3 regions of the Oryzifoliimicrobium ureilyticum genome follow, and region 2 is predicted to be linked to each of the others. Evidence: predicted binding sites of a transcription regulator. Region 2 holds the regulator's gene; each other region holds the start of a gene.

Region 1 (5,867 bases), on a different contig from region 2:
CAGCGCGCGCGGAAAGCCGGGCCTATAATTCGTATCGCAATCGATAGCCGGAACCTTGTCATAGCGAAGGTTCATATGCGCTTTTCATATGAAAAGGAAGAGGAAATCATTGATCGAATAGCCCGCAGCGCCGTGGCTGCGGGCGCTCCGTCATGCCTGTCTGGCTGCTGCCGTTCGTGATGTCGCCGCACTGACGAGCAACACCACAAGAATATTGGCAGCCAAGGCAAGAAGGCCGATATAGACGCTGAACGACAAATTCCCGAGCACGATCGGCTGGAGCGGCTTCGTGCCGTTCAACCACGCAAGGAAACTTCCGCCAAAGAACCCGACCGCCCAGCCGGCGAGCAAGGCCGGTGCGGCAAAGCGCTTGGTATAAAGGCCAAACACCAAGGCCGGAAGCGTCTGCAAAATCCAGATACCGCCGAGAAGCTGCAGATCGAGCGCAAATTGCGTTGGAAGGAAGAGGATGACCAGGAGGGCACCGACTTTCACCAGGAGCGACGTGATCTTGGCAACCGCGGCCTCTCCTTCGTGACTGACAGAAGTATTGACATAGGCTTTCCAGAAATTGCGCGTGAAGAGATTGGCCGCGCCGATACTCATGACCGCGGCCGGAACGAGAGCCCCGATCGCAATAGCCGCGAAAGCAAAGCCAGCGAACCAGCTTGGAAACAATGTTCCGAAGAGGAGCGGCACGATGTCGTTTGGCGTTGAAGGCTTCAGTCCAGCGGCATGTCCCATGTAGCCGAGCATTGCCAGCAGGCCTAACAACAAGGTGTAAGCAGGCAGGAGGACCGCATTCTTGCGGATGGTATTGCCGCTATTCGATGCGAAAATACCGGTCAGGGTATGCGGATACATGAAAGCAGCCAGCGCTGACCCCAAAGCGAGCGTTGCATAGGCGACGTAAAGGTTCGGGCCTAGCAGCAAGCCGCCTGAGCCCTTTGCCTTGAATGCGGCGTCAGCGCTTTCAAACACATTGGCATAGCCGCCAAGCTTCAATGGTATGATTGCGATCGCCACGATGACAACGATGTAAATCATGATGTCCTTGACGAAGGCGATCAATGCTGGAGCACGTAGGCCCGCAGAATAGGTGTAGAGCGCCAGAATGATGAATGCGAGCGCAAGCGGGATTTCCCCATGCAATCCCAGTGCGCGCAGGACGGCTTCCATGCCGACAAGCTGAAGAGCAATATAGGGCATTGTGGCCAGAACGCCCGTTATGGCGACCGCTAGTTCCAGGGCCCGGGAGCCATATTGACCATAAACCACATCGCCCGCGGTCACATAGCCAAAGTCCTTGGCACGCTTCCAAAGGAGCGGCATGACCATGAAGACAAAGGGATAAACGACAATCGTATAAGGCAAGGCAAAGAAGCCGTAAGCGCCGACAGAATAGACAAGGGCCGGAACCGCGATCACGGTATATGCCGTGTAGAAGTCGCCGCCGACAAGGAACCAGGTAATCCAGGTCCCGAATGATCGGCCGCCAAGGCCCCATTCGTCGATATGCGCTAAGGTCTTTGGTTTACGCCAATGCGCGGCAACAAAGCCCATCACGGTAACCAAGGCAAAGAAGAAGATGAAAACGCCGAGCGCGACGGGATTGATGTCAGTCGGCATCGCGCGTGCTCCGATAAACGATGTAGGTCAAGATCGCAGTAACAGGAACCCAGAGCAACTGGTACCAATAGAAGAACGGAAAGCCGAAGAGCACGGGATCCCGGGAATTGTAGAAGGGAACCCAGAGCAGACCAATATAAGGAATAATAAGCAACCAGCGCACCGCTGATCCTGAACCCTTGCTCATAACGAAATTGCCTCTCGAACGTCGTCTCCGCGCGAATCCTCCGCCGCGTTCAAAATCAGGGATACACGCTAGATTGAAACAGGCAACTTTATTTTGCCAGCGAAACAAACCAAATCTAATTGGCTGCGTCTGCGCTGAAACAAAGCGCCAAATCGAGCTGGCTCAGTGGCTTGACGCCACCCAGCAAAGCTCGTGCTTCCTCTTCGTCCCGACGCATCTGCGCAACGAGGGGTTCAAGCCCGTCGAACTTCAACTCCGGCCTCAAATAACCGAATAAGGATACGGCGCAGCTTTTATCGTAGAGATCGCCAGAGAAGTCGAAAAGATAGGTCTCCAGAAGTGGCAATCCGTTCTGCGTAACCGTCGGACGACGCCCATAGCTTGCGACAGCATCGTGGAGTGTGCCATCCGGCAGACGAAAGCGAACGGCATAGATGCCTGTCTTCAACTCAACTTCAGGGGGCAAAGCCATATTGGCTGTCGGATAACCGAGCTGGCGACCAAGTTTTTCCCCGCCCACAACCGTTGACTCCACCGTGTAGCGGTAGCCGAGCAGACCCGATGCGCCAACGACGTCGCCATTGCTCAACTCGCTGCGAATGCGGCTTGAGGAAACAACCTCGGCATTTTCGTCGCGATAGGCATCGATCAGCGTCACGCCAAAGCCATGCCGTTTTCCAGCTTCCATCAGAAAGGCTGGCCCGCCCTCCCGGCTATGACCGAAATGAAAGTCGAAGCCGGTGACGATTTCGCTTGCGTGTAGCCAGTCTTTCAAGATCGACCGGACGAAATCTTCTGCCGATCGTTGGGAGAACTCATATGAAAACGGGTATTCGACAACAGCATCGAACCCCAAAATGTCCAGGATTTGCGCCTTTAAGGGCGCGGGCGTCAGACGAAAGACAGGCGTTTGCGGCTTAAACACCGTTCTTGGATGTGGCTCGAAGGTCAGGACAAGCGCTGGAACCTGCCGCTGCTGTGCAATCTTCAGCGCCTCACTAAGGACAGACTGGTGACCGCGATGAACACCATCGAAGTTTCCGATGGCAATCACGCCGCCATGCAGATGGTCTGGAAGCGGCTGGCGATTCTCGTTGCGATGAAAAAGCTTCATGAGCGCTCCCTAAGCCAGGCGCGGCATCCACCACCGCGGGGCGACCTGTTCGCGATGAAGGTAGTCAACGAGAAGAGCCTCGTCGGTCTCGCCATGCACGGTGTATTCCTTGGCATGAATGCCGCCGCTGATGTAGAGAAGGTCGAGACCAAAATCGAGCGCGCCACGCACATCCGTCGGCATTCCGTCTCCGATTGCAACAACGCGGTTCTTCTCCAGTCCTCCTCTCAATCTTTGCGCTTCGGCAAAGACTGCTTCGTAAATCGGATTATGAGGCTTGCCCGCGATCCGAATGCTGCCGCCAAGCTGGGCGTAATAGGCAGCCATCGCGCCCGCACAAGGGATCATCCGATGGCCGCGTTCAACGATCAGATCTGGATTGGCGCAGATCATCGGCACGGAACGCGATGCAAATGCCTTCAACATATCTGTGTAATCTTCCGGCGTTTCGGTTTCATCGTCAAAAAACCCGGTGCAAACGACAACCTCTGCATCCTTTTCGCCAACGCGTTCGACGCCAAGACCCTCAATGAGAGCAAGATCGCGATCGGGCCCGAGCAGGAAAACCTTACGCGGCCCTTCGGCGATCAACGCGCGGGTCACGTCTCCTGACGTTACGATCGCATCGTATGCTTCGTCAGGAACACCAATTTGCTGCAATTGCGCAACAACCTGCGGGGCTATGCGCGGCGAATTGGTGATAAGAACGACGGTAACACCCTCTTGGCGCGCTGCCTGCAGCGCATGCCCAGCAGCCGCGAACGGCTCGACACCATTGTGAAGCACGCCCCAGACATCGCAAAATACCGCATCGTAGTGTTTGGCAATTTCGGCGAACCCGGCAATCCGTTGCGGCATAATCTGTCTCATCCTTTTGCTGTCGGGGCTGACATTGCAAAGGCTTGGTGCGTTGGCAAGCATTTTCCCGTTTGCAAAGCAAAACTATCGTGGCAAACGCCTATGCTAAAACGCCGAAAGGCTTGTCTTCCAGTCTTTACACTACCCCTTAACTCGCCAATGGCACCTCGTTTGCAGCGAGAACCTGGGGCACGCAATTCAATGGGGCTGATACAGTCATTGCTGTATGACCCGCAACTGGAGCGAGAGCCCGACCCTAACGATATTCGACCTCCACAGCGAGAAAAACCCACCCGCCGTTCTTGACTCCCGAAATCACCGTCCTTAAATGCAGGCCGCTAGCACTCATCAAGGTAGAGTGCTAACACAAATCCATGCGGGCCATCTTGGCCTTGCAGATGTCATTTGATCGAGGGATTAGACTAATGGCAACCACCAACTTCCGCCCCCTGCATGACCGCGTCGTTGTACGCCGCGTTGAGTCCGAAGAAAAGACCAAGGGCGGGATCATCATTCCAGATACCGCTAAGGAAAAGCCGCAGGAAGGCGAAATCATCGCTGTCGGTTCTGGCGCTCGCGATGAATCTGGCAAGATCGTTCCTCTCGACGTGAAGGCTGGCGACCGCGTTCTGTTCGGCAAGTGGTCGGGTACCGAAGTCAAGATCAACGGCGAAGACCTGTTGATCATGAAGGAATCCGACATCATGGGCATTATCGGCTGATCTGCCGGTTTCCCACTCTGATTATCGCTGACACCTCTTTCAGGAGTTATCAAAATGGCAGCTAAAGAAGTTAAATTCGGCCGCAGCGCGCGCGAAAAGATGCTGCGCGGCGTCGATGTTCTCGCAGACGCAGTGAAGGTAACGCTTGGCCCGAAGGGTCGTAACGTTGTTATCGACAAGTCCTTCGGCGCTCCGCGCATCACCAAGGACGGCGTTTCTGTCGCCAAGGAAATCGAACTGGAAGACAAGTTCGAAAACATGGGCGCACAGATGGTGCGCGAAGTTGCTTCCAAGACCAACGACGTTGCCGGCGACGGTACAACGACGGCAACGGTTCTTGCTCAGGCAATCGTCCGCGAAGGCGCCAAGGCTGTTGCAGCCGGCATGAACCCGATGGATCTGAAGCGCGGTATCGACCTCGCTGTTGGCGAAGTCGTCAAGGATCTCCAGGCTAAGGCCAAGAAGATCAACACGTCGGAAGAAGTTGCTCAGGTCGGTACGATCTCTGCAAACGGCGAAAAGCAGATCGGTCTCGACATCGCTGAAGCGATGCAGAAGGTCGGCAACGAAGGCGTCATCACCGTCGAAGAAGCCAAGACTGCTGAAACCGAACTCGAAGTCGTTGAAGGCATGCAGTTCGACCGCGGTTATCTGTCGCCATACTTCGTCACCAACCCTGAAAAGATGGTTGCTGACCTTGATGACGCTTACATCCTTCTTCACGAGAAGAAGCTTTCGAACCTGCAGGCCATGCTGCCTGTGCTCGAAGCTGTCGTTCAGACGGGCAAGCCGCTTCTCATCATCGCTGAAGACGTTGAAGGCGAAGCCCTTGCAACGCTCGTCGTCAATAAGCTTCGTGGCGGCCTGAAGATCGCTGCCGTCAAGGCTCCTGGCTTCGGCGATCGCCGCAAGGCCATGCTCGAAGACATCGCTATCCTGACGGGTGGTACGGTTATCTCCGAAGACCTCGGCATCAAGCTCGAAAACGTTACGCTCGACATGCTCGGCAAGTCCAAGCGTGTTTCGATCTCCAAGGAAAACACGACCATCGTCGACGGCGCTGGCGCCAAGTCCGACATCGAAGGCCGTGTTGCTCAGATCAAGGCTCAGATCGAAGAAACCACTTCTGACTACGACCGCGAAAAGCTGCAGGAGCGTCTTGCAAAGCTTGCTGGCGGCGTTGCCGTGATCCGCGTTGGCGGCTCGACGGAAGTCGAAGTCAAGGAAAAGAAGGACCGCATCGACGACGCTCTGAACGCAACCCGTGCGGCCGTTCAGGAAGGTATCGTTCCTGGCGGTGGTGTCGCTCTTCTGCGTTCTTCCACGAAGATCGTCGCAAAGGGCGAGAACGACGATC
Region 2 (5,867 bases):
ATAACGATCCCGGAATCATCCGACAAAGCCGGCATCCCGGCGGCCTTGGCCGAGGCGAGTGCCTTGATGGCAGCGTTCTCTTCGAAGGTCGTTCCCGTTTCGTCAGGTTCGGCGAACTTCAGCTCTGCGGCAGACTTTGCCGAAAACCCGAGAGGTCCAATGAGATCTTCGATTTCACGGATCTTGCCGGCATTGTGACTGGCGACAACGATTGTTTTGGTATCGAGTTTGCGCATTCCAGTTCCTATACGATGCCCCAGATGCGGGCTTCAGCGCATTCCAGGCTATTGCCGGCCGGGTCGCGGAAATAGATCGACCGGCCGCCATTTGGCCATGATACGCGCGATTCAATGAGAATGCCCGCAGCTTCGAGCCTTATTGCAATCCGATCGAGGTTTTCGGCCGAAACGCGAAAACATATATGCCCCTGGCCTCTTGTGCCGTGAGGAGGGACCTGAAGCGCATCTTGTTCCGGCGGCTTCACCGTTTCGTTCGGATTGAAGATCAGCAGCATACCGTTGCCGCTGCGGTAGAAGACATGTCTATCGTCGGCGCGGCTGACTTTCTCAAGCTCCAGAATATGTCCGTAGAAATTTTCCGCCGCATCGAGATCTTCGGCATAAAGCGCCGTCTCCAGAATGCCTTCCAGCATGTCCCGCATCAGCCAATTGCCTGCTTCTGCAGATCGACCAATTCACGGATACCCGCCTTTGCCAGGCCCATCAATGACGAAAACTGATCTTCGCTAAAAGGCGCGCCCTCGGCCGTTCCCTGGATTTCCACGATACCGCCGGCCCCTGTCATGACAAAGTTCGCGTCCGTTTCTGCCGCAGAATCTTCCAGGTAGTCGAGATCGATGACAGACTGTCCTGCAAAGATACCGCAAGAGATTGCTGCAACGTGGTCCTTCAAGACCCGATCGATCTTGATCATGTTGCGGTTTTCCATCCACTTCAGGCAGTCGTGGAGCGCGACCCAGCCGCCGGTGATCGAGGCCGTGCGGGTTCCCCCGTCAGCCTGCAGCACATCGCAATCGATCGTAATCTGCCGCTCACCCAATGCTGTGAGGTCGACGACTGCGCGCAGCGAGCGGCCAACCAGGCGCTGAATTTCCTGCGTACGGCCGCCTTGCTTGCCGGCGGCTGCCTCGCGCTTAGTCCGCTCGCCTGTCGCACGGGGCAACATGCCATATTCGGCAGTGACCCAGCCCTTGCCGGAATTGCGCAGCCACGGCGGCGTTTTTTCTTCCAGGCTTGCGGTGCACAGCACGTGCGTGTCGCCAAATTTGACGAGACAGGAGCCTTCGGCATGTTTGGCAAAGTTGCGCTCGAACGAGACTTTGCGCATTTGGTCGGTCTTTCTGCCTGATGGCCGCATCCGTCGTCTCCTTATTTCGTTGCGTGCCTTCTACGATTGAGCGCGTTCATTTGCAAATTCCCTTTTCATCGGCGGCCGCGAATGACTATATTTCGTGGAAACAACAAAAGGAGTTCCAAAGGCCTCATGGGTTTTAGAACGACGCAGGGTTCGGAGACTGTGATTCCGCTGGACGAGCGCTCAAGGGAGATCTTTCGTCGTATCGTTGAAGGCTATCTGGAAAACGGGGAGCCGCTCGGTTCGCGCAACCTTTCCCGCCTCCTGCCCATGTCGCTCTCGCCGGCATCCGTGCGCAACGTGATGAGCGATCTCGAGGAATTGGGCCTCATCTATTCCCCTCATATCAGCGCCGGGCGTTTGCCGACGCAGATCGGTTTGCGCTTCTTCGTCGATGCCTTCATGCAAGTCGGGGACCTTTCGCCGGAAGAACGGGCAACTATCGACCGGCAGATGCGGATCGACGGGCGTGATAAGCCTCTTGAATCGGTGATGAACGATGCCAGCAGCATGTTGTCGGGCATTTCGCGCGGTGCGGGCTTGGTCATCACGTCAAAAAGCGATCCGGTTCTCAAACATGTCGAATTCATTCGGCTCGAGCCAACGAAAGCGCTCGCCATTCTTGTCGGTGACCATGACCAGGTCGAAAATCGTATTATCGAGCTGCCGGCCGGAACGACGTCGGCGCAGCTCGTTGAGGCCGCCAACTTTTTGAATGCCCACATGACGGGGCAGACCTTGTCCGAGTTCCGGCAACAGCTCAGTCGGCTCAAGGACGATGTGCGCCGCGAGCTCGATACGTTGTCCCAGGAACTGATCGAGCGAGGGATTGCTGTTTGGGCCGGAAGCGCTGAGAAAGAAAAGCCGGCCCAACTGATCATCCGCGGCCGCGCCAATCTTCTGGAAGGGCTCGACGGCGCTGAAGATATTGATCGCTTACGCATGCTGTTCGACGATCTCGAACGCAAGGATAGTCTGATCGAGCTCCTCAACTTGGCCGAAAGCGGATCCGGAGTACGCATCTTCATTGGCTCGGAGAACAAGCTGTTTTCCCTGTCCGGTTCCTCGCTGATCGTTGCGCCCTATCGCGACGAGGATGAGCGGATCGTTGGCGCCGTTGGCGTGATCGGGCCGACGAGGCTCAACTATTCGCGCCTCGTTCCCATGGTGGACTATACGGCGCAGCTTATTTCACGCCTGTCGAGAGGCGGGCATTAGCGTCAATTTCACGCTTGTTCCGTCTTCTTGCTCACGCGGACTTGATTTTTCGAAAATGAAGCTCGATATCGGGCCCAACCCCTTTGACATCTGATAACCGGAGAGCGTCATGACTGACGAAACGACGAAAAACGGACCTGATGCCGCCGCGGCGGAAGCTGCAGCCGACGCGGCCGCGAACGTCGAGCAAGAAACTGCTGCACAGGAACCTGAGGCGGCGAGTGAACCCGATCCGCTGGATGTCCTGAAAGCGGAAAATTCCGAACTCCGCGATCGCTATCTTCGCCTTGCTGCCGAGATGGATAATTTGCGTCGGCGCACCGAACGCGACGTGAAGGATGCAAAGTCCTATTCCGTCGCAGGTTTTGCACGCGACATGCTGGCGGTTGCCGACAATTTGCGTCGTGCGCTTGATGCTATTCCCGCTGAGGCAAAGGAAGCTGGCAATGCCGGTCTTCAAAGCTTGATCGAAGGCGTAGAGATGACGGAACGCTCGATGTTGGGCGCCCTTGAGAGACACGGCGTCCGTCAATTGGACGCTGTCGGACAGAAGTTCGACCCGAACTTCCATCAAGCCATGTTCGAAGTGCCGAACCCGGATGTGCCGAACAATACGGTCGTTCAAGTCGTCCAGGCCGGATACACCATTGGCGAGCGCGTGTTGCGCCCCGCCATGGTCGGCGTCGCCAAAGGCGGCCCGAAGATCGACCAGGATGCGGGCAACTCCTACCTCGATCAGAAAGACGCGTGATCATTTAAGATCAAAGCAAGCTTAAAGCCAGAGCGCGATCCGGCGAGCCCGGCTCGCGCTTTTTTCGTAACGGCTCGTCAGATCCGGGCAAATCGCTCGATCAAAAGATCAAAGAAGCCGTCCGCATCGACGAACCGCATCACCTTGGCATTGCGCTTGCGATCGGTGACATGCCACCAGTCGACGACGGTCATGCCTTCAGTGAGTTCCGACTTAGTTTCAATTTCGACATTGCACTCACGTCCGCTGAACAGCTCAGGTTTCAAGAGATAGGCAATGACGGTCGGATCATGCAGTGGCCCGCCGTCCGAGCCATACTTCTCCACGTCGAAGCGCTCGAAGAATTCGAGCATCTCCACCATGGCCTTGGCTGGCGGCGTTCCAATCTCCGCCATCCGGCCTACGCGGTCCTTGCGGGTGAGAAGCTGATGTGTCACGTCGAGCGGCATCATCACGATCGGGACCCCAGATCGGAAGACGATATCGGCAGCTTCCGGATCGACATAGATATTGAATTCCGCAGCGGGCGTGATGTTGCCCCCTTCAAAAAAGCCGCCGCCCATCATGACGAGTTCCCTGATGCGCGATACGATGTCCGGTGCCTTTTCAAAGGCAAGGGCGATATTCGTTAAAGGCCCAAGCGTGCAGAGCGTGACACTCCCCTCTTCCTCGCGGCGGATCGTATCAACGATGAAATCGACGGCATGGCCTTGCTGAAGCGCCATGGTCGGCTCCGGCAGAACAGGACCATCGAGACCCGTTTTTCCGTGCACATGCTCGGCGGTCACCAGTTTGCGCTTGATCGGCTTGTCGGCCCCGGCAAAGACTCTCGTATCGGTGCGCCCGCAAAGTTCGCAGATGATGCGCGCATTGCGGCTCGTATAAGAAAGCGGCACATTGCCGGCAACAGCCGTAATCCCGAGTATCTCGATTTCGCTCGGGCTGCCGAAGGCCAGCATGATTGCGGCTGCATCGTCCTGACCGGGATCCGTATCGATAATGATCTTCCGCAAACTGCTCATAGTTCTCACCCTTTCATCGATTTCAACGCAGCCACGCCATGCATGATCATCTTGATTGAAAGGCACCGAAGCCTTTGTCAAGGCGCGCTTCCTGAAAGGGATATCTTGCGCTGGCGACTCAAGCTTCCCATATTGGTCCGGTCTGGATGCTTGCAGAAAGGTCCGGAAAGGTCGCTTGGATCAAGGACTTGAAAAATGAGCCGTATGACACCTTTTGCCAGCCCGCTGCTGCTGGGCTTCGACGCCATGGAAAAGACGCTTGAGCGGATTTCCAAAGCGAGCGACGGATATCCTCCGTACAATATTGAACGCGTTTCTGCAAATCCTGAAACAGGTGCGCCTGAACGGCTTCGCATCACCTTGGCCGTTGCAGGCTTTTCCGAGGATGAGCTTGAGGTCACCACCGAAGAAAACGAGCTTGTCATTCGCGGGCGTCAATCTGACCAGACCGAACGCGATTACCTTTATCGAGGTATCGCATCGCGCCAGTTCCAGCGCATATTCGTGCTTGCCGATGGCATTCGCGTTTTGGGTGCAAGTTTGAAAAATGGCTTGCTGTCGGTTGATCTTATTCGACCCGAACCGGCACGTATGGTGAAGAAAATTAACATTTCAGTTCCACAGTAGGACGATGGTTGCATTTGCGCCGTCCGATGCATAGTCGATCGCCGTGGTGGCGACGCTATGCGGGAAACAAAGAATACTGCGCCGGTGTTTCGGCGCAGATGTCCCTCTGGTGGAGGTGAAGGAATGTTGATGAAACACGCAAATGCCGGTCTGACCAAGGCCGAGCTCGCCGGAATTGGCAATGGAGAGGTTGCCTATATCCGCAAAATCCGCACAGAAGACGTATCCCGTTGCTTTCCTGAGGCTCCGGATATCGAACCAGGCGTCGATTTGTGGGCCCTGTTCGGCGCAGATGGCACGCCCATCCTGCTGACGGATAATCGCTCCAGCACCTTCTTCAAAGCGGCAGAGGACGAACTGAAAACTGTCAGCCTGCACTAATTCTGATATTGCGTGCGAATGAACGCGGCGGTCTCTCGCCGCGAGCATTTTGCGCGGCGATCGCGCAGCATAAGGCGTGGTGCCCTCAAGTTTCAGGGAGATGACCGTATCAGCCAACGTGTGAGCGATGTGAGATCGTCAGCAACAAAGTCCGCGGCCCTTGCTGCTTCCTCATGGCGAAGAAGGGCGGCCCACGGACCGCGACGCAGCCAAACAGCTGTCATTCCTTCTTGTTTTGCAGGCCCAATGTCATTGACCGGATGGTCGCCGACATAACATATTTCCCTTGGTAGAAGGCCGCTTTCCTGCGTAATACGGTTGAAAAACTCCAGGGACGGCTTTTGAAAGCCCCATCTTCCAGACGAACCGACAAGATCAAGCTTGATGTTCATGCTGGAGATGCACGTCTCGCATTCTGCTGGCTGATTGCCGGCAATGCCGATCTTGAAACCGGCGGTTCGCAGGTCCGATAAGCACGCCGCAACATCAGGATA
Region 3 (5,867 bases), on a different contig from region 2:
CGGATATGGCTTTCTGCATCGGTCCTGTCGAAAAGCCAAAACCGCAGCATGAGCTTCTCTTGAACCTGCGCGAAGATCAGGAAGTTGGCGCGCCACAAGATCTGACAGCAGCGACCAGCCGCCCGGGCACTGTGAAGTCCGACTGGCCGGATGAGCCGGCTGATTTCCAGCGTACAACAAAACACACGGCAATCCTCAAGGGCCTGATGTCCGGCAGGATCGGCGGACGCGCAAAGATGACCGAACTTGCTTACCGCGAACGTGCTCAACAGCGGTTCGACCGTGGCGTTGCACTTCTCGGCTCTGCTAAGCAAGTGATCACGGACCGTATGCATGGCCATATCATGTGCGTGCTGATTGGCGCCGATCACTGCGTTCTTGACAACAGCTATGGCAAGACGAGCAGCTTCATTGAAGCCTGGCAGACCTGTAATGGTGAAAAAGCTGCTATTGTTTCCACGGTGGACCAGGCGCTTGAAATCCTGGACGCAAGACGCGTGCGTCAGAGTCAGGCTGCGTAAGGCCGGTCGAAATGCCTGCACGACCCTATGCTGGGGTCGTGCAATTCGTTTGTTGCGGTCTGAAATTTATGCGACCGCAACAAGGCTTATGCCTTAAGTTCCGACATATTCAGGATGCGAACGCAATCAGCTTCTAGCCTGCGCATCAAGAAAAAAGGATTGATTTAAGCGGCAAGCCGCTTGAAGCGTGTGCGGATGTGGTCGATGTAATGCTGCCCGGGCGAAGGCGCGGCGACCATGGCGTGAATGGCCTCTTCCGTGACGCCCTCAAAGAGACGCTCTTCACCATTCTTGAACTGGATATAAAGCCGTCCGTCTTCCGGCCGAAAATAGATCGACTTAATGATCCGGGAATTGACAGAAACTTCCTTCATGTGCCGCGGGTCCTCTGTTTTGCAAAACTTCTTCTTCAACATGACGGACATGGTTTGTCCCCCTGTCTTGTTTCATGAAGGCGAGGCTAGCAAAAAGGAGCAAAAATTAGGTCAACCGACTTGGTTGATCGAAGGTTACATGGCGGCTGTATTGAGTGCGATTACACCGCAACTCGTATCATTATGGGATAGCCCATCGCTTGGAGGCGTTTGCAGTCGCGGTTATGCCGAAAATTGAGGTCAATCCCGCGTGCGACGTTAAGTCTTGAATGCTGACAAGAAGCAGAGCGCCAGTTCCCTGCCGCTCTGTCATCCGATTTGTTGGCGAGCTTGCCTCAGGTCAATACAGCCTGGCGAGACGGTGGTATTTCGCGCTCTGGCGGGGAAGGTTCATATGCTGCTTCAACCATAGCTCGCAGTTGGTCTGGCTTGCGAACGCCTTGGCGATAAAGCTGCACGGTGATTGCAGCAATCCGCTGCGCTTCTGGAGATGCTTTGTCGAACCCCACCTGGAGGCGGAAGGCATCGAAAACGCGCTGACAAATCATGAGGTCCCGCGCATCCATGCCTGTTTCCAAACGTCTTAAAACGGCCTGAACCATGATCGTACGAAAAGGCCCGCCTTATCGAGGCGGGCCAAACATCATCTTAGAAGTCCATGCCTGCGCCCGCCGGCACTGGAGCAGCGGCTTCCTTCTTCGGCTTTTCTGCAATCATTGCTTCTGTCGTCACGAGAAGGCCGGCGACAGAGGCTGCATCTTGCAGCGCGGTACGCACGACTTTCGCAGGATCGATAACTCCCTGGCTGTAGAGATCGCCGAACTCGCCGGTCTGAGCATTCCAGCCATAGGAGAAATCGCTCTTTTCGCGCAGCTTGCCGACGATGACCGAACCTTCTGCACCGGCATTTTCAGCGATCTGGCGAACTGGCGCTTCAATGGCACGGCGGACAATATCGACACCGACGCGTTGATCGTCATTGGCGAACTTCACGGCATCGAGCGCCTTGATCGCGCGCAGCAAGGCAATGCCGCCACCAGGCAGAATACCTTCCTCCACTGCGGCGCGGGTTGCGTGCAGCGCATCGTCCACCCGATCCTTCTTTTCCTTGACTTCGACTTCCGTCGAGCCGCCAACGCGGATCACGGCAACGCCGCCAGCGAGCTTTGCGAGACGCTCCTGCAGCTTTTCGCGGTCATAGTCAGAGGTGGTTTCTTCGATCTGGGCGCGAATCTGTGCCGTGCGGCCTTCGATGTCGGACTTTGCGCCTGCGCCGTCAACGACCGTGGTATTTTCCTTATCGATTACGACCTTTTTCGCCCTGCCCAGCATGTCGAGCGTGACATTTTCGAGCTTAATGCCGAGGTCCTCGGAGATCACGGTACCGCCCGTCAGGATGGCGATGTCTTCCAGCATGGCCTTACGGCGATCGCCGAAGCCGGGAGCCTTGACGGCAGCAATCTTCAGGCCGCCGCGCAGCTTGTTGACCACGAGGGTCGCCAGCGCTTCGCCTTCAACATCTTCAGCGATAACGAGAAGCGGCTTACCGGACTGAACGACTGCTTCAAGAACCGGCAACATTGCTTGCAAGTTGGAGAGCTTCTTCTCATAAATGAGGATGTAAGGCTCTTCCAGCTCCACGCGCATCTTGTCCTGATTGGTGACGAAGTATGGCGAGAGGTAACCGCGGTCGAACTGCATGCCTTCAACAACTTCAAGTTCGGTTTCAGCGGTTTTGGCTTCTTCGACGGTGATGACGCCTTCGTTGCCGACCTTTTCCATCGCTTCGGCAAGATAACGGCCGATTTCCGCGTCGCCATTGGCGGAGATCGTGCCGACCTGAGCAATTTCTGAATTGTTGGAGATCTTGCGTGCATTGCGCTTCAGCTCTCCAACAACGGCATCCACGGCAAGGTCAATACCGCGCTTCAGGTCCATCGGGTTCATGCCCGACGCAACGGCTTTCGCGCCTTCCTTAACGATCGCTTGGGCCAGAACCGTTGCGGTGGTGGTGCCGTCACCAGCGAGGTCGTTGGTCTTGGAGGCCACTTCGCGCAGCATCTGCGCGCCCATGTTTTCGAACTTGTCTTCCAGCTCGATTTCCTTGGCAACGGACACACCGTCCTTGGTAATGCGAGGAGCGCCGAACGACTTATCGATCACCACGTTACGGCCCTTCGGACCGAGGGTCACTTTGACGGCATTTGCCAGCGTGTCGACGCCGCGCAGCATCTTCTCGCGGGCCTCGCTATGAAACTTGACTTCTTTAGCAGCCATTCTTTCAATCCTTTCAAAGCTTTGATGTCACAGATGAAGAAGCTCTCAGGCAGCTTTCTTCTCGGCGAGCTTTGCGTCGATCACACCCATGACGTCGCTCTCCTTCATGATGAGAAGGTCTTCGCCATTGATCTTGATCTCGGTGCCGGACCATTTGCCGAACAGGATACGGTCGCCGACTGTCACATCGAGCGCCTGGAGCTGGCCGGCTTCGTTGCGAGCGCCAGGTCCAACGGCAATGACTTCGCCTTCCTGCGGTTTTTCTTTGGCTGTGTCGGGAATGATAATGCCGCCTTTTGTCTTTTCTTCCGATTCGATGCGGCGGACGAGAATTCGGTCGTGAAGCGGTCGGAACGTCATGTTTTCCTCCTGGACAAACGATGATGATCAAGATTCCCCTCGGACCGGATGACCAGTCCGGACGGATTGCAATCCCATTCTGGCGATCGCGCGGGATGAGATCGTTTCGCCGATTTTTATTTTCAAGAGGCCGTAGGGGAAAAAAATTAGCACTCGCCTCATTTTGCTACTAACGCCCTGATTAGATTGACATAAAATTTTTAAGAAGTGGATTTTCCAGTTGCGAATGACGCCGTCCGGCGGCACCATCATCGTGTCATGAAACGGAGGCAAAGAATGCGTTTTACTTCTGAATTGGAAATGCAAATGGCCGGCTACGGTCTGACGACAGCGCATATTCTATATCGCATGCCCGATTTCGGGTCCGTTCTGCAAAGCTACGTCTGGCAGGATTACGATCTGGCGCCCGATTTTCCCGAAATGCGTAAGTTTCTGAATTTTTGGGAAACGAAGTTGGAGGGACCCCTTCACTCAGTTCGTTACACGCATCGTCAGTTGGTTGGTCCCAGTGAATGGAAAAAAGTGACGGGCGAGATCAGGCTGCATTGACAGCATCTTGAACGCAAAAAATATCCTTCCTATTTCCTCTGCGCCGAGGCTCGTGACGCAGCTCGGCACCGGAACAAGATCAACCGATTTGTACCGAGAGCATGACGATGGAAGGATACCAAAAATCAATTCGTGATATGAGCGTTGACGAGCGTGAGGAGGCCTTAGCGCATCTTGCAGACACGCTGGAAGGCAGCGCTTACGAGGCGTTTATTGAAGGCCAGAAAGGCTTTGCCACCCTTTCGCGGAATATGGCGACAGCCATCAAGGCAAATGCCGATGAGCTGGCACGCTTCGACATCGACGCTGCGGACAAGATTGTCCAGCACGCCCGATATTTGCTCCATCAGTTCCGTATAGCCAGACCCCATAAGCCGGTCAGCATGGCAGTGCATTGATCATGCCCAACGGCTTCAAAGGTAGAGGAAGGCGGCGCAATAGGCTGCTGCCACGATCGCCGTTACGCTCAAGCGAAGCTTTATATACCATGAGGCTTCCAAACCTGCCTTTCGCAGGTTGAGATCCGCCGCAAGGAGACCCAAGAAACTTGCCAGCTGAATCGCAAGCGATGCGTGAAGATACGAGCGCGGCAGAAGAAGCGATGCCCAAGCAACGAGCGCAAGGATATTGCTGACAACAAGCTGTGCGATCGGAACATTGCTGGCAGTTTGGCTGAGACCCCAGAGCGCGCCCGCCATGAATGCCGCTATGATCGCGCCGTAGGTGAGAAACGCTGTTTCATGATCGGGCAAAACGGCATCCGCGAGAGGCAGATGGGGTGAAAGCAACAGGATGAAAGGAGCAGCACCGGCGATAGTCAAAATCGCGGAAACGCTTTTCGTGGCTGGGTGTGTCATATGTTTTGCCGCGCCATTTCGTTCATCTTGTCTGCCAATATTGCCCCGCTCATAAACGCGGCTTCCACACGGTTGCCGAGACACCAATCTCCGCAGGCAGCAATGCGCTGTTGCTCATCGAGGAGGTATGGTTCCCCAAGTGCTTTTGCGACATTGGCATAGCGCCAGCGATGCAACTCCGCAAAAAGGTCCGGGTTGATCGACTCTAAAGCAAGGACCTCCCGTAAAGCGCCCACCATTGCGGCCTGCACCTGCACCAACGGCATTTCAATATTGCGGGACGACCACTCATTATTGGCGTGAACAACAAGACAGGCTGGTCCGTCTCGGCGAGGTTTAGCGTCGTTTCGCGCGATCCAACCTAATACAGGATGGTCGATCTGGCATCCGGCGCTCGGAAGTTCGCTGTGATCGGCCAAAGCGACCATAAGCGTAAAGCATGCCTGCATGCATACAGCCTGCAATTTCTGACGATGCACCGGCGGCAAGGGAAGGAGAGCTTCGGTCTGAGGCGCCGGGGCACTCGAAACAACCCAATCGAAGGGGCCCTCTGACGCCGCGGCTTCAAAATCAAGATACCACAGTCCGCCATCGCGGCGCAGGCTTGTTGCCTTGTGGTTCAGGCGAACATCAAAGTCCTTTGCCCAATACTTGCCTAGGGCCGTCATTGAAGGCGTGCCCACGAACCGGAGTTGGGCGTTTTCGCGGAACGTCGTCTCGCCTTCGATCCCGATGGAGGCGATCGCGACGGTCCATGGCTCGACCGGACCGTGTTCGATGGCAGAAGCTAGCGCGTGGCGAAAACGCTCCTCCCGAACCGTGAAATACTGTGCGCCATGATCAAATACGAAGCCGCCGCGTGTTCGTGTGGCCATACGACCTGCGACGCCGCGGCTTTTTTCAAATATGGTGATTTTCGCATTTGGATG

The links. Region 2 encodes HrcA, which represses chaperone genes, less so after heat shock. Its sites were predicted from a motif close to GTTAGCACTCNCNNNNNGNGAGTGCTAAC; they were not measured.
Region 1: a site for HrcA is predicted at 4,126-4,154, ahead of groES (co-chaperone GroES). Genes of this name have one in related genera too.
Region 3: a site for HrcA is predicted at 3,678-3,706, ahead of groES (co-chaperone GroES). Genes of this name have one in related genera too.

What each region holds. Positions count from the first base shown of each region.
Region 1 covers NZ_JBBBVQ010000001.1:221,733-227,599, reverse strand. Annotated here, with positions in the region: gene VQ830_RS01105 (hypothetical protein) at 1-75, opposite strand, end outside; gene mctP (monocarboxylate uptake permease MctP) at 151-1,629, opposite strand; gene VQ830_RS01095 (DUF3311 domain-containing protein) at 1,619-1,816, opposite strand; gene VQ830_RS01090 (bifunctional riboflavin kinase/FAD synthetase) at 1,932-2,930, opposite strand; gene VQ830_RS01085 (TIGR01459 family HAD-type hydrolase) at 2,940-3,788, opposite strand; gene groES (co-chaperone GroES) at 4,214-4,510, shown strand; gene groL (chaperonin GroEL) at 4,565-5,867, shown strand, end outside.
Region 2 covers NZ_JBBBVQ010000006.1:102,665-108,531, reverse strand. Annotated here, with positions in the region: gene rdgB (RdgB/HAM1 family non-canonical purine NTP pyrophosphatase) at 1-236, opposite strand, end outside; gene VQ830_RS10385 (VOC family protein) at 245-661, opposite strand; gene rph (ribonuclease PH) at 661-1,377, opposite strand; gene hrcA (heat-inducible transcriptional repressor HrcA) at 1,504-2,592, shown strand; gene grpE (nucleotide exchange factor GrpE) at 2,702-3,343, shown strand; gene VQ830_RS10365 (nucleoside hydrolase) at 3,421-4,365, opposite strand; gene VQ830_RS10360 (Hsp20 family protein) at 4,561-4,992, shown strand; gene VQ830_RS10355 (BQ00720 family protein) at 5,116-5,373, shown strand; gene VQ830_RS10350 (HAD family hydrolase) at 5,466-5,867, opposite strand, start outside.
Region 3 covers NZ_JBBBVQ010000001.1:50,360-56,226, reverse strand. Annotated here, with positions in the region: gene VQ830_RS00305 (polysaccharide pyruvyl transferase family protein) at 1-521, shown strand, start outside; gene VQ830_RS00300 (KTSC domain-containing protein) at 686-895, opposite strand; gene VQ830_RS00295 (hypothetical protein) at 1,231-1,461, opposite strand; gene groL (chaperonin GroEL) at 1,544-3,172, opposite strand; gene groES (co-chaperone GroES) at 3,218-3,532, opposite strand; gene VQ830_RS00280 (usg protein) at 3,809-4,081, shown strand; gene VQ830_RS00275 (hypothetical protein) at 4,189-4,479, shown strand; gene VQ830_RS00270 (DUF3429 domain-containing protein) at 4,495-4,938, opposite strand; gene VQ830_RS00265 (NAD(P)/FAD-dependent oxidoreductase) at 4,935-5,867, opposite strand, start outside.